DNA from 3 places in the Rhizobium sp. BIGb0125 genome. Region 3 is predicted to be linked to each of the others. Evidence: riboswitches for the same ligand, from Rfam matches in the RefSeq annotation. Region 3 holds a riboswitch; each other region holds the start of a gene.
What was found. Region 3 has a riboswitch for cobalamin ahead of bluB (5,6-dimethylbenzimidazole synthase). Riboswitches for the same ligand answer to the same signal wherever they lie in the genome.
Positions count from the first base shown of each region.

Region 1: it holds a riboswitch for cobalamin, as region 3 does, so the genes downstream of both, M2418_RS10710 ((2Fe-2S) ferredoxin domain-containing protein) here and bluB (5,6-dimethylbenzimidazole synthase) in region 3, are expected to answer to the same signal.
Region 2: it holds a riboswitch for cobalamin, as region 3 does, so the genes downstream of both, M2418_RS12630 (ABC transporter substrate-binding protein) here and bluB (5,6-dimethylbenzimidazole synthase) in region 3, are expected to answer to the same signal.

Region 1 covers NZ_JANUDV010000003.1:499,646-503,820, forward strand. Annotated here, with positions in the region: gene M2418_RS10705 (ABC transporter substrate-binding protein) at 1-1,046, opposite strand, end outside; gene M2418_RS10710 ((2Fe-2S) ferredoxin domain-containing protein) at 1,061-1,849, opposite strand; cobalamin riboswitch at 1,979-2,170, opposite strand; gene M2418_RS10715 (GNAT family N-acetyltransferase) at 2,373-2,990, opposite strand; gene M2418_RS10720 (helix-turn-helix domain-containing protein) at 3,043-3,600, opposite strand; gene M2418_RS10725 (DMT family transporter) at 3,626-4,175, shown strand, end outside.
Region 2 covers NZ_JANUDV010000004.1:194,475-198,649, forward strand. Annotated here, with positions in the region: gene M2418_RS12625 (methyl-accepting chemotaxis protein) at 1-1,232, shown strand, start outside; cobalamin riboswitch at 1,340-1,578, shown strand; gene M2418_RS12630 (ABC transporter substrate-binding protein) at 1,760-2,779, shown strand; gene M2418_RS12635 (iron ABC transporter permease) at 2,785-3,816, shown strand; gene M2418_RS12640 (ABC transporter ATP-binding protein) at 3,813-4,175, shown strand, end outside.
Region 3 covers NZ_JANUDV010000002.1:14,651-18,825, reverse strand. Annotated here, with positions in the region: gene M2418_RS04145 (glyoxalase superfamily protein) at 1-190, opposite strand, end outside; gene M2418_RS04140 (TolB family protein) at 373-1,203, shown strand; cobalamin riboswitch at 1,243-1,428, shown strand; gene bluB (5,6-dimethylbenzimidazole synthase) at 1,508-2,194, shown strand; gene M2418_RS04130 (DUF2865 domain-containing protein) at 2,229-3,311, opposite strand; gene M2418_RS04125 (NADP-dependent malic enzyme) at 3,490-4,175, opposite strand, start outside.

The DNA.
Region 1 (4,175 bases), on a different contig from region 3:
GGATAGGTAATGGCCAGCAGGCGCAGCGGCTTGCCGTCCTTTTCGCGGGTGCCGTTGGAACCCTTGGTCCAGCCCGCCTCCTCCAGCAGCGCCGCTGCCTTATCCAGATCTGTGACGCGGGCATTTTTTCCAGCAAAGGGAAAATAGGCGGCGTAAGCACCGGTTGCCGGTTCACCGCCATTGATCGCAGCTGCCAGTTCGGTGCGGTCAAAGGCCAGATCAAGCGCCTGGCGCAGTTTGACATCTGCCAGCAACGGACGGGTGGTGTTGAGGAAGGCCAGATACTGATAACCGACCGGGAAAGACTTGATGGTAAGGTCCGGGTTGGTTTTCAGGCGGCTGACGACTTCCGACGGCAGGCCGAAGGCCAGATCAAGCTCGCCGGATTCCAGCGCCAATGTCATGCTTTGCGCGTCACCAAACTTGCGGAACTCAACCGGAGAACGACTGTCTGCACCGGCAAAATGGGCGTTGGGTGCAAGTGTGATCGAGGCATCTGTCTTGAAGGCGGCAATGCTGTAAGGGCCGGTAAACAGCGCTTCACCATTGGCCGCCGGTGTGTAGGCCACCAGTGGCCATTCGGCAAACAGCGCCTGAATGTAAGGCACCGGCTTTTCCGTCGTGACCTTGAGTGTCAGGTCATCCACCGCGGCAAAACTCAGCTTGCCACCGGTCGCAAGCGCCGCCTTGTTGTTGGCGAAGGTATTGTCAAATCCGGCGGCCAGCGCCTTGGCGGTGACGGGCGAACCGTCTGAAAAGGCGCGGCCCGGCTGCAGGGTGATTGTCCAGGTCAGATCGTCATTGCGCTCTGCCTTGTCAGCCAGTTCCGGCACCAGCTTGCCATCACGGTCAACGGTAAACAGGTTTTCGCCAACGCCGTGGCTGGTCAGTGCCCAGCCATTGGAACCCTTGGCCGGATCGGTGCCCGAGGTGATGTAGGTTGCGCCAACGCGCAGCGGCTCTGCGGCAAAACCGGCAGCCGCCGTGGACATGACGGCGGTGGCAAGCCAGGTCGCACCAAGGCGCGACAGGAATTTGGATGACATTTTATCTCCTCGGATCAGTTTTGGGGAATACGCAGCCGCTGCTTGCGGCCTGTTGGATGGTAGGCGTGGGTCTCGACCACATGGTTGCCGAGTTCAGGGCTGCCGAGCAGATGGCCTGCAATGATGTCATCGACCGCCTGTTCGGTAACGCCGCCGTAATAGGTGCCATCGGGAAACACCTGCAGCACCGGCGCCAGATTGCACGGCCCAAGGCAGGTGGATTTGGCTGTCATGGTGCCAGCACCGGTGACGCGCAGTTTCAAACGTTCCTGCTGGTTGCGAAGGTGGTTCCAGATCGTATCGGCGCCTGCGCTGTTGCAGGCACCGCCGGAACAGACGAGAACGCGGTATTTTTGCGCGGGCACCAGCGAGCCTTCCTGTACGACCGCCTTGGCGGGCGTGGTTTCCAGCGCCTGCGCCTGCCCCAAAAGCTCGCTCATCAGCGGCAGCATTTGGCTGGCAGAGGCGATATCGCCGGTGATGGAAATTTCGGGCCAGGGCTGGGTGGCTGACGCACGCCAGCGCTTCAGCGACTTGACCAGCCAGTTGCGGAAACTCGGCTCGACCGGCAGAACCAGCGGCAGAATGGTGATATGGTCAAGCTGCTGTTCCAGCAGGGAAAACAGCCCGTCGCGCAGCGAGGGCGTGCCCTGCTCCGTAAAGGCAAATTGCACGATGTCTCCGGAGTGTGACAGCGCAATATGTTCAGCCAGGTTTTCGGCAAGACGTTGCATTTCCAGATGTGGAGATGCGGCAAAGGCAGACTTTGCAATGAGAAGAATGGCGCGCCGTGACGGGCGCATGGGTGGGGTTTTCTTAAGTTCTACGTCTTCATTCACTGCCAAAATCTCGAATACAGGAGGCAGCAAAAATGAAGGCATGTCTGGCAGGAAGGCCGCGCACACACTCATTCCTGTGGCACACCCCGACCACGGAATCGTATCTCGTCAGGCAGGTCTCCTGGCTTGCGGGTCAATGCCGTTGTCCGTCTTCCCGGCATTTCTGCCAGTGACATGTTGGACAAACGGCTAACCGCTTACAGTTGCGGGACAGCTTCGGTTTTGCACCGAATTCCCTCTTAGCTTCCACCCAGAGGTGGAAGAACCATGACCCAGACAAGCTACACGTTCAGATATCACTGTCAATGTTACCAAGCCGCGCTTTGGTACGGGCAGCGGATGGACCGACAGACAACATAAGTTACGTTATTACATAACATGACTATCTATTATGGCAAGAGCATTGGGTGGCGAATGCACGGCAAGCCCCTGCCCCTGGCAACCGTGTGACAAGGGCAAGGTTGGGTGACTGGTGTTAGGCTTGTTTCTATTCCGGCTGGATCAGCGGCACATGCGGTGCGGCCGTCAGTGGCAGGTGGCCGGTCAGGCGCGGATCGGCCTGCGTTTCCACCTGAAAAGCGTACGGCCGGAAACCGGAGCGCAGGTAAAAGCCGAGTGCCGAGGGATGGTCCAGCGTGCAGGTGTGCAGGTGCAGGCGTTTGATGTCTCTCTGCCAGGCACGTTTCAGCGTCGCATTCATCAGCGCGCGGCCAAGACCCTTGCCGGTTACTTCCTCGGTCAGGCCCAGAAACACCAGCTCACACTCATTCGGTTGACGAAAATCAAGTTCCATCAGGCCGATGTCCTGCTGACCATCGCGCAGCACATAGACCTCGACGTCGTCATGGCCGATGATCGAGGCCAGTTTTTCATCGCTGATGATGAGGCGCGAGAACCACAGCCATTCTGCACCAATCTTTCGGTACAGCGTGCGGTAGGCCTCCAGATTTGGCTTTTCCATTCGTTCAAGGCGGATGTCACCGGCAAAGGACGGTTCCGCCGCGTGCGGGTTTTCGGTCATTTCCAGACAGGTGACGACACTGGCAACATGTCCCGGCTGGACGTGCGAATAACCTGATGGCGTGAAGGTCTTTGTGGTGCTCATGATCATGCTCGATATATGCGGAAGGCAGGAATTGGGGTGTTTGGGCTTGCGTTTAGCAAACCACCACGCGGGTAAAATGCAGCACTTCATCGCCGATATTTTCATAGGAATAAGGCTGGGCGCTGTCGAAAATGGTGAAGTCCCCGGCTTTGACCACCACCGAACCATCCTGTTTGTTGATGCGCAGGCGACCCGCCGACACGGATATCATTTCATACCAGCCAACCGGGTCCGGCTCTGCCTGATAGGTATCGCCCACATCGATCGACCAGGACCACAATTCGGCAAGGCTGCGGGCTGGCGCCGTGCCCAACAGCACGGCAAAACTTTTGCGTGTTGCGCCGCGCCAGGCAATTTCCTCGACCTTGGTGGTGCTGGCGGCCGGATTTGCCACCATGGCCGCAAAGCCGACACCCAGCGCACGCGACAGCGAGGCCAGTTTGCTGAGGCTGATATTGGTATCGCCGCTTTCGAGATTGCTGATCATGCGACGGCTGAGGCCGGAGGCCTGGGCCAGTGCTTCCTGACTCATGCCCGCGTCGGCACGGTACCGGCGAAGATTGGCAGCCACATGCGCGAGAACATCGGATGGGTCATCTTGACTGTGCATTATATTGCTCATATTGCGTATTATTATGCACACACTTTCGAAATACAAGCTGGTTTTTTCCCGCCAGGAGCTGGCGTTGATCGCCATTACCGTGGTCTGGGGCGCGACATTCCTGATCATACACACTGCCATGAGCCATACCGGGCCGCTGTTTTTTGTCGGCCTGCGGTTTCTCGGAGCTGCTGCCATTTGTCTGGTCATTTTCCGCAAACGCATGCGGCACCTGACCCTGACCGAACTGCGTGGCGGCGCGGTTATCGGCACATCGATATTCATCGTGTTTTCCCTGCAGACCTTCGGGTTGCAGACGGTCAACAGCAGCACATCGGCCTTTTTGACGGCGCTTTACGTGCCGCTGGTGCCGCTGCTGCAATGGCTGGTGTTGAAACGGCCGCCGAAAACCACCACGCTTGTTGGTGTGGCGCTGGCCTTTGCCGGGTTGGTGATGATTGCCGGGCCGGATGCGCTGCATGTCGGGCTTGGGGCCGGCGAAATTGCCACCTTGCTGAGTGCCTTTGCCATTGCCGTCGAGATACTGCTGATGAGCCGGTTTGCGACGGTGGTGGATAGCGGCC
Region 2 (4,175 bases), on a different contig from region 3:
ACAACGCCATTGAACGTGGTCGCCTGTCCCGTCAAGCTGATGAAGATCGCGTCAGCACCGAGAATGAGCGCGCTGAACGCGAGCAGCAGAAGGTCCTGGAAGCCGCAGAAATTCAGAAAGCCGTCGATACGCTGGGTGCCGCGCTTGGCAAACTGGCTGATGGCGATCTGGCTGCGCGTATTGCACATCCATTTAACGGCCAACTGGACACACTGCGTCAGAACTTCAACCATTCGGCAGAAAAGCTTGATCTGGCGATGCAGAGCGTTGGTACAAATGCCCGCGCCATCGATGCTGGTGCTAATGAAATCCGCTCCTCGGCTGACGACCTTTCCCGCCGCACAGAGCAGCAGGCTGCTTCTGTTGAAGAGACAGCCGCCGCTCTGGAAGAAATCACCACGACGGTCAAAGATTCCGCCAAGCGCGCAGAAGAGGCACGCCACCTGGTTTCCCGTACCCGTCAGGAAGCAGAAAAGTCTGGTGAAGTGGTGCGTGAAGCCGTCACCGCAATGGAGCAGATCGAAAAATCCTCCAGCGAAATCGGTAACATCATCGGTGTTATCGATGACATTGCCTTCCAAACCAACCTGCTTGCTCTGAACGCGGGTGTCGAAGCGGCCCGCGCTGGTGAAGCTGGTAAGGGTTTTGCTGTCGTGGCGCAGGAAGTTCGTGAACTTGCCCAGCGTTCTGCAAATGCCGCAAAGGAAATCAAGTCGCTGATCACTGCCTCGACATCGCATGTCGAAACCGGGGTTCACCTTGTCGACCAGACAGGCAAGGCGCTGGACGCTATCGTTGCTCAGGTTCAGGAAATCAACCAGCATGTTCACGCGATTGCTGAGGCAACCCGCGAACAGTCGGTTGGTCTTCAGGAAATCAACACCGCCGTCAACACCATGGATCAGGGCACGCAACAGAACGCTGCCATGGTCGAAGAAACAACGGCGGCAAGCCATGGTCTTGCAACGGAAGCCACGTCCCTTAACTCGCTGCTCGGCCAGTTCAGACTGACAGGCACCGGCGGTATGGCTGGTTTCGCAAGGCCTGCTGCTCCTCGCGCCGCCGCTTCGGCTTCGCGACCTGCTGCACCGGCACCGGTGGCAGCATCGACAAAGTCCAGGCCGATTGCGTCTCCAGCACGTGCACTGGGCAATAGGTTGGCGAGCGCCTTCGGTGGCGGTTCATCTGCCGCTGCGACTACAGCCAAGGAAGCGGACTGGACAGAATTCTGAGCCTCCAAGATTTTTGAGAATGAAAAATGCCGCCGCCTCAATCTCTGGGGCGGCGGTTTTCTTTTGTTCGGTCTGTCGCAATAGCCTTGACCTTGTCTGCGCCTTGGCCATAAGTGGCATCCGACGGTTCTCCAAAGGGTTGTACCTGGAGGGGATTAATAGGGAACATGGTGCGTTTCTATCGAAGAAACAATGCCATGGCTGCCCCCGCAACTGTAAGCGGATTGCCGCTCATCCTTGTGGTGTAGCTCTTACACCATGCCACTGTGCCGCTGAGTGCACGGGAAGGCAGATGAACGGCGTGAATTCGTGAGCCAGGAGACCTGCCGTTATTTGTTAATCCAACGCACCGGGCGGGGTTGTCCGGAAAGGAATAGTCATGTTATTACATAACATATGCATTTGTTGCCTCCGTTCATTGCATTGTTGGGTTAACCGCGCGTCGTTTTTCTAAACGCTGCACAAACCGGGCAATTTAGGCCCGTAATCTCAACTGCATTTCAAATATTTCCAATCGGAAGGCTTCCATGCGTGCCATCATAAAAACTCTCAGTGCTGTAACCGTTTTAGTTGCCGGGTTCTCTGCTAGTGCCCATGCGGCGACCCAATATCCGTTGACGGTTACCAATTGCGGTCAGTCGATTACGTTCGAAAAGGCGCCAGCAAAGATCGTTTCGATCGGACAGGGCATGACCGAAATCCTGTTTTCCCTTGGCTTGGCAGACAAGATTGCCGGTACCGCCGTTTGGGTTGGGCCGGTTTTGAAAGAATATGAAGGCGTCAATGCGCAAATTCCGCGCCTTGCAGACAATGACCCCAGCTTTGAATCGGTTGTCGGCAAAGAGCCTGATCTGGTTGCTGCGGAGTTCGAATGGCACGTCGGCACGCAGGGTTCTGTGGGCAAACGCGAACAATTCGGTTCACTTGGCATCAATACCTATGTTTCTCCTGCAGACTGCGTGGCCAAGATCAATGCCGATGGTGGCGATGGCGTACGCAAAGAACTTTTCACGATGGATCTGATCTATCAGCAGATCAGCGAACTCTCCGATATTTTCGATATCAAAGAACGGGGCGAAAAACTGGTAGCCGATCTGAGGGCACGTGAGGCCGCAGCCGTCGCGTCGATCGGAAACGCATCGTCGGCCAATCTTCCTGTTGTTTTCTGGTTCTCCAGCAAGGAAGTGAAGGGCGACGCCTATATTGCCGGTAAAAACAGTGCTCCGGCCTATATTCTGAAAACGCTTGGTGCCAAAAATGTCGTAAGCACGGAAGAAGAGTGGCCGCTGGTCGGTTGGGAAACCATTGCCGAATCCAACCCTGCTGTCGTCGTTATCGCTACCATGGATCGTCGCCGTTATGCCGCCGATGATCCTGCGGTCAAGATCGACTTCCTGGAGAACGATCCGGTCACCAGCCACATGGATGCCGTTAAGAACAAACATTTCGTCATGATGGATGCACAGTCCATGAACCCGACCATTCGTACGATTGATGGCATTGAAATCCTGGCAAAGGGTATCCAGGCGCTCGGGATTTCCAAGTGACAGAAATGCCTGCACGTCGTTCAGCATGGTGGCTGCCTTTGGCAGTCACCGTCTTTTTTCTGACGCTTCTCGGCTTCATGATAAGTCTTGCCGTGTCGATCGGCGAAATTTCCATTCCGCTCGATACGACGGTCAAGGCGATCATGAAACGCGCCTTTGGAATGCCGTTTGAAATCAGCCGCATCCATGAAGGCGTAATCTGGGACTATCGTCTGAGCCGCGCCTTGGTTGCGGCAAGTGCAGGGGCTGCGCTGGCGCTCTGTGGCGTGATCCTGCAAGCATTGCTACGCAACCCTCTTGCTGAACCTTTCGTGCTGGGCATTTCCGCAGGTGCCTCGACCGGTGCCGTTTGTATTATGGTTCTGGGAATCGGTTACGGTGTTTTGACACTGTCTACGGGCGCATTTCTGGGCGCCGTCGTTGCGTTTCTTCTCGTGTCACTGCTTGCGGCCGGCGCTGGTGGCAGCAGCGACCGTATAATTCTTGCCGGCGTGGCCGGTTCGCAGCTCTTTAATGCGCTGACATCCTATATCGTCACCACATCTGCAAATGCAGAACAGGCACGTGGTGTGATGTTCTGGTTGCTCGGTAGCCTGTCCGGTGTGCGCTGGCCGGACGTTTATCTCGCTGCACCCGTTGCATTGTTGGGTTTTGTGTTTTGTGCGGCCCATGCCCGGGCATTGGATGCTTTCATGTTCGGTACAGATACCGCCGCCGGACTTGGTATTCCCGTTCGTCGTGTACGCATAACTCTGCTTGGCGTGACGGCATTGATGACGGCAACCGTCGTCAGCATCGTTGGCTGTATCGGATTTGTCGGGTTGGTCATTCCCCATGCCGCACGGTTCATTGCTGGCTCCGGACATCAGCGTCTTTTGCCTGTGTCTGCGATGATCGGTGCCATATTCATGGTGGCAGCCGATATCGTGTCACGTATCATCATCCCACAGCAAATCCTGCCAATCGGCGTGGTAACTGCATTGTTTGGCGCGCCCGCTTTTGCCTTTATTCTCTACCGTGCACGGAGGGCCGCATGAGTATTTCGCTGGAAAAAGTGCACTGGGCTTCAGGCGGCAGTCTTATTGTCAATGGCGTAACTCTCGACGCTGCACCCGGCACGACGCTTGGCCTGCTTGGGCCAAATGGTTCGGGAAAATCCAGTTTGCTGCGGCTCATCTGCCGTATCCGCAAAGTCCAGAGCGGCGTAATTACACTTGGCGGCGAGGACATAGCGACCCTTTCTCAGGCCCAGATTGCCAAAAGTACGGCCTTTGTTGAACAACAGGCAACGACGGAAATCCAGGTCAGTGTGCTCGATGTCGTCAAGCTTGGACGAACACCGCATCGCAGCCCGATTTCAATCTGGAAGTCGGAAGATGAGGCCGCCGTACAGGAT
Region 3 (4,175 bases):
GCTGCAGGGTCAGATGCAGCTCGGCATTGCCCTGCTTCAGGATCATGAAACCGACGGGATTGCCGTTTTCAAAGACCTTGGTGAAGCCGAGAACACCGACATAGAAGTCATGGGCCTTTTGAATGTCCTTGACGGGAAGCATGGCGGCAATCCGGCCAATACGGATGCCTTGATCGGCGATGGAATTCATCGCAGAACCTCGAACCTGGGAGAAACGGGGCAGGGTAAACGTACGGTGCCGAAACGCTGCTGTTCTCCTTATTTGAATTTGCAGGACGGTGCCTGCGGCAATAGGATCATTATGTGAAGGTGTCGGGCGAGGCAAATAAAATGTCCGCTCAATCCTGTTGATGAGTAATCCCGGGAGGATGCGTGCGCAGTTCCATCGAAATCTACAACATCCGCACCCGTCAGATGCGTGTGGTCTGGCAGACCGAGGCGCTGTTTGAAGCGCCCAACTGGTCGCCGGATGGCCAATACCTTCTGCTTAATGCCGATGGGCTGATCTATCGCCTGTCGCTTTCGGGTGATCCGACACCGGTCAAGGTGGACACAGGTTTTGCGACCCTGTGCAACAACGACCATGGCATTTCGCCCGACGGTTCGCTTTATGCCATTTCCGACAAGGTGGAGTTTGGCAAGAGCGCAATCTACCTGCTGCCGTCTTCCGGCGGCACGCCAAAGCTGATGACGCACAATTTGCCATCCTATTGGCATGGCTGGTCACCGGATGGAAAATCACTTGCCTACTGCGGCATTCGCGATCAGGTTTTTGATATATATTCCATGGACATAGAGAACGAAGTTGAATCACGTCTTACGCATGGTGAGGGCCGTAATGACGGGCCGGATTACTCCGCCGATGGCCAGTGGATCTATTTCAATTCCAGCCGCACCGGGCTGATGCAGATATGGCGTGTGAAGACTGATGGCTCATCCGTCGAGCGCGTAACCGACAGTAATTTTGGAGACTGGTTTCCACATCCGTCGCCATCAGGCGACAAGGTGGTGTTCGTGTCCTACGACGCCGATGTCTTTGACCATCCCCGTGACCTCGATGTGCGGGTGCGGTTGATGGATACCGATGGCGGCAATGTCGAGACGCTGTTTGAGCTGTTTGGCGGGCAGGGCACCATGAACTCGCCCAACTGGTCGCCTGATGGCGATGAGTTCGCCTATGTCAGGTATTTCCCGGCGACCTGACGCCACATGCACGCGGCTTGCATTTGCGCGATCTAGCGGACATAAGCACTGCCGTCAGGTGCCTGCACGACGTGCGGGAGAATCGGGAATCCGGTGCAAGACCGGAGCGTGCCCAACGCTGTAAGGCGGACATCTGCTGCACCAATCGCCACTGGATGTTCCGGGAAGGCGGCAGCGGAAGGACGATGCCAAGCCAGAAGACCGGCCCGACATCATAGACCAGCCCGTATGGACGGCGGGAATGGTTGTTTGCCGGATGGGTTCTGCGGGATCTGCCGGCGATAGGCATTGTTGGGGATTAACGATGCAGGATGATCCGTTTTCTGAAGCCCGCCACGCGGCCGGCGCTTTTTCCTGTGATGACAAGGCAGCCGTTTACCGGGCCATTGAGACGCGCCGTGATGTGCGCAATGAGTTTGAAAGCCATCCATTGCCGGATGATCTGGTGCAGCGGCTGCTGGCCGCCGCTCACGCCGCACCTTCGGTCGGTTTCATGCAGCCGTGGAACTTCACACTGATCAGGGATCAGACGGTGCGTGATGCCGCCTGGCAGGCTTTCGCCCGTGCCAATGAGGAGGCGGCGCTGCTGTTCGAAGATGACAGGCAGAGCCTTTATCGTAGCCTCAAGCTCGAGGGCATTCGCACCGCCCCCCTCAGCATCTGCGTGACCTGCGATCCGACCCGTGGTGGTACCGTCGTTCTGGGACGCACCCACAACCCGCGCATGGATGTCTATTCCACGGTCTGCGCCATCCAGAACCTGTGGCTTGCTGCCCGTGCCGAAGGGGTGGGTGTCGGTTGGGTCAGTATCTTCCATGATGCAGACATACGCCGCATTCTCGGCATTCCCGACCATATCGAAATCGTTGCTTGGTTATGTCTGGGTTACGTGACCGAACTCTACCGCGAGCCGGAACTGGCGGTTAAGGGCTGGGCCAAAAGGCTGCCGCTGGAAGATCTGGTGTTCCAGGATCAGTGGGGCCGTCGCTAAATCTATTGGCGCGTGTGAGGAAAGGCGTCGTGCATCACTGCTGCTGCGGTTGTGCACCTTGCAGAGCCGGATTGTGCAGATCGATCCGGCTGGTTTCCTCGGGCAGAAATTGTGGTCCGACGACCCGGACTTTGCTATCTTTGGGGTCATAGTCGCGCTCGGCTGGTGCTTCGGCAACCGGTTGTTCTGCCTGCTTCTTTTCGCCATTCGGCGTCTTGATATCGGTAACGCCGGAATAGGGTTCTGCGGGTTTGGACTGGTTGGCCTCTTCCTGCTTTTTCATCTGGTCGAAGTAGGACGCCATGTTGCAGCCGCAGGACGGCGAGCGGGTGTCTGCTGACGTGTTGCGATAGGCAAAGGCGGTCGGCAGGTCCTTGTATGGTTTGCCGGTCTCGGCAGAAACCATGTCCGCACTCTCCTGACCTTGCAGGGAGTGGTAATAAAGCTCGGTCTCAGAACCGGGGCACATTTGCTCACAGGTCGCGGCCTGACGGCGAAAATCAAGCGGTGAGGCATTGGACGAAATCGGGAAGAACGCGCCGTCGCAGGTGCGTACGCACAGGGTTCTAAGGCCGCCCTGCATTGGCGGTGTGAACACCGGCTGGCGGTTCGGGTCCACCTCGATCATGCCGGGTGGGGCAAATTCCTGGGTCTGATCATTCGGGCTAGCGGCCGCAGACTGCGGGCGCTCGTCAAAGCAGCCATTGGCATCAAGTGCTGCCATGACACGGTCGCGGTCAACGCCGCGATTACGTTGCTGCGCTATCATCTGGTCGCGGCTGACAAGCAGGTCGTCACGCTCCGCCTCGGCGTCATAAAGCGCATCTTCAATCTGGTCGCACAGCTGGGCATTTTCACCACCGTAAACGACAATGCTGCCGCTCGAGCAGCCATAGGCCCTCAGATCATTGCGGATTTTGCGGATGATGATGTTCTGGCGGGTCAAGGCGCTGGCAAAATGGCGCACTTCGGCAGTGTTGCCAATAATCTGTGCCGGTGCGCGCAATTCCTGACGCAGGTCATCACACACCGAGGCGGCAAAGGACACGGCAGGAAAGCTACCGATCAATACCGGCAAAAACAGCATTGTAAAATTGCGCAGTTTCAAAGCTGTCACCTGTATGTTCCGCTTCCGATGTGGTTGCGTTTTCGGCTTCGCGTCTGCGGACATCCAAACAAAAAGGATGGAAAAAGATATGCCGCAAGCGCCTCATTCATCAGATTGTTATCATATAAATGAGGCAGTTGCGGCAATCGGCAATTCAAAACTGCGTTAACGCAGCTTTAGGGCACCATTACGGATGCGAGGCTTCCACGACAGCCAGGGCTGCCATGTTGACCACGCCGCGCGATGTCACGGTTGGCGACAGAATATGTGCGGGCAGGGCGGTGCCGAGCAGGATCGGGCCAACATGCAGCGCATCCGTCATCGTGCGGACCAGACCGAGCGAAATATTCGCCGCGTCAAGGTTCGGGAACACCAGCAGGTTTGCTTCGCCAGACAGCGTGCTGTCAGGCATGGCGCGCTTGCGCAGGCTTTCCGTCAGGGCAGAACCTCCCTGCATTTCGCCGTCGACTTCGAGATCTGGTGCAGTGTCACGCACGATCTGCAAGGCGTCACGCATCTTGCGGGCGCTTTCCGAATCACGCGAACCGAAGTTCGAGTGGCTGATCAGCGCGGCCTTTGGCGTAATGCCGAAGCGGCGGATTTCCTGAGCGGCCAGAATGGTGCTTTCCGCAACTTCTTCTGCGGTTGGATTGTAGGTCACAAACGTATCGGTGAAGAAGGTTGCGCCACGCTGCGAGATGATCAGGCTGAGGCCCGAGAATGCACGTACGTCTTTTTTCTTGCCAATGATCTGGTTGACGTCACGCAGGTGACGGTCAAAACGGCCTTCTAGACCGCAGATCAGCGCGTCTGCTTCACCACGCTTGACCGACAGCGCACCGATGACGGTGGTGTTGGTACGAACGATGGTGC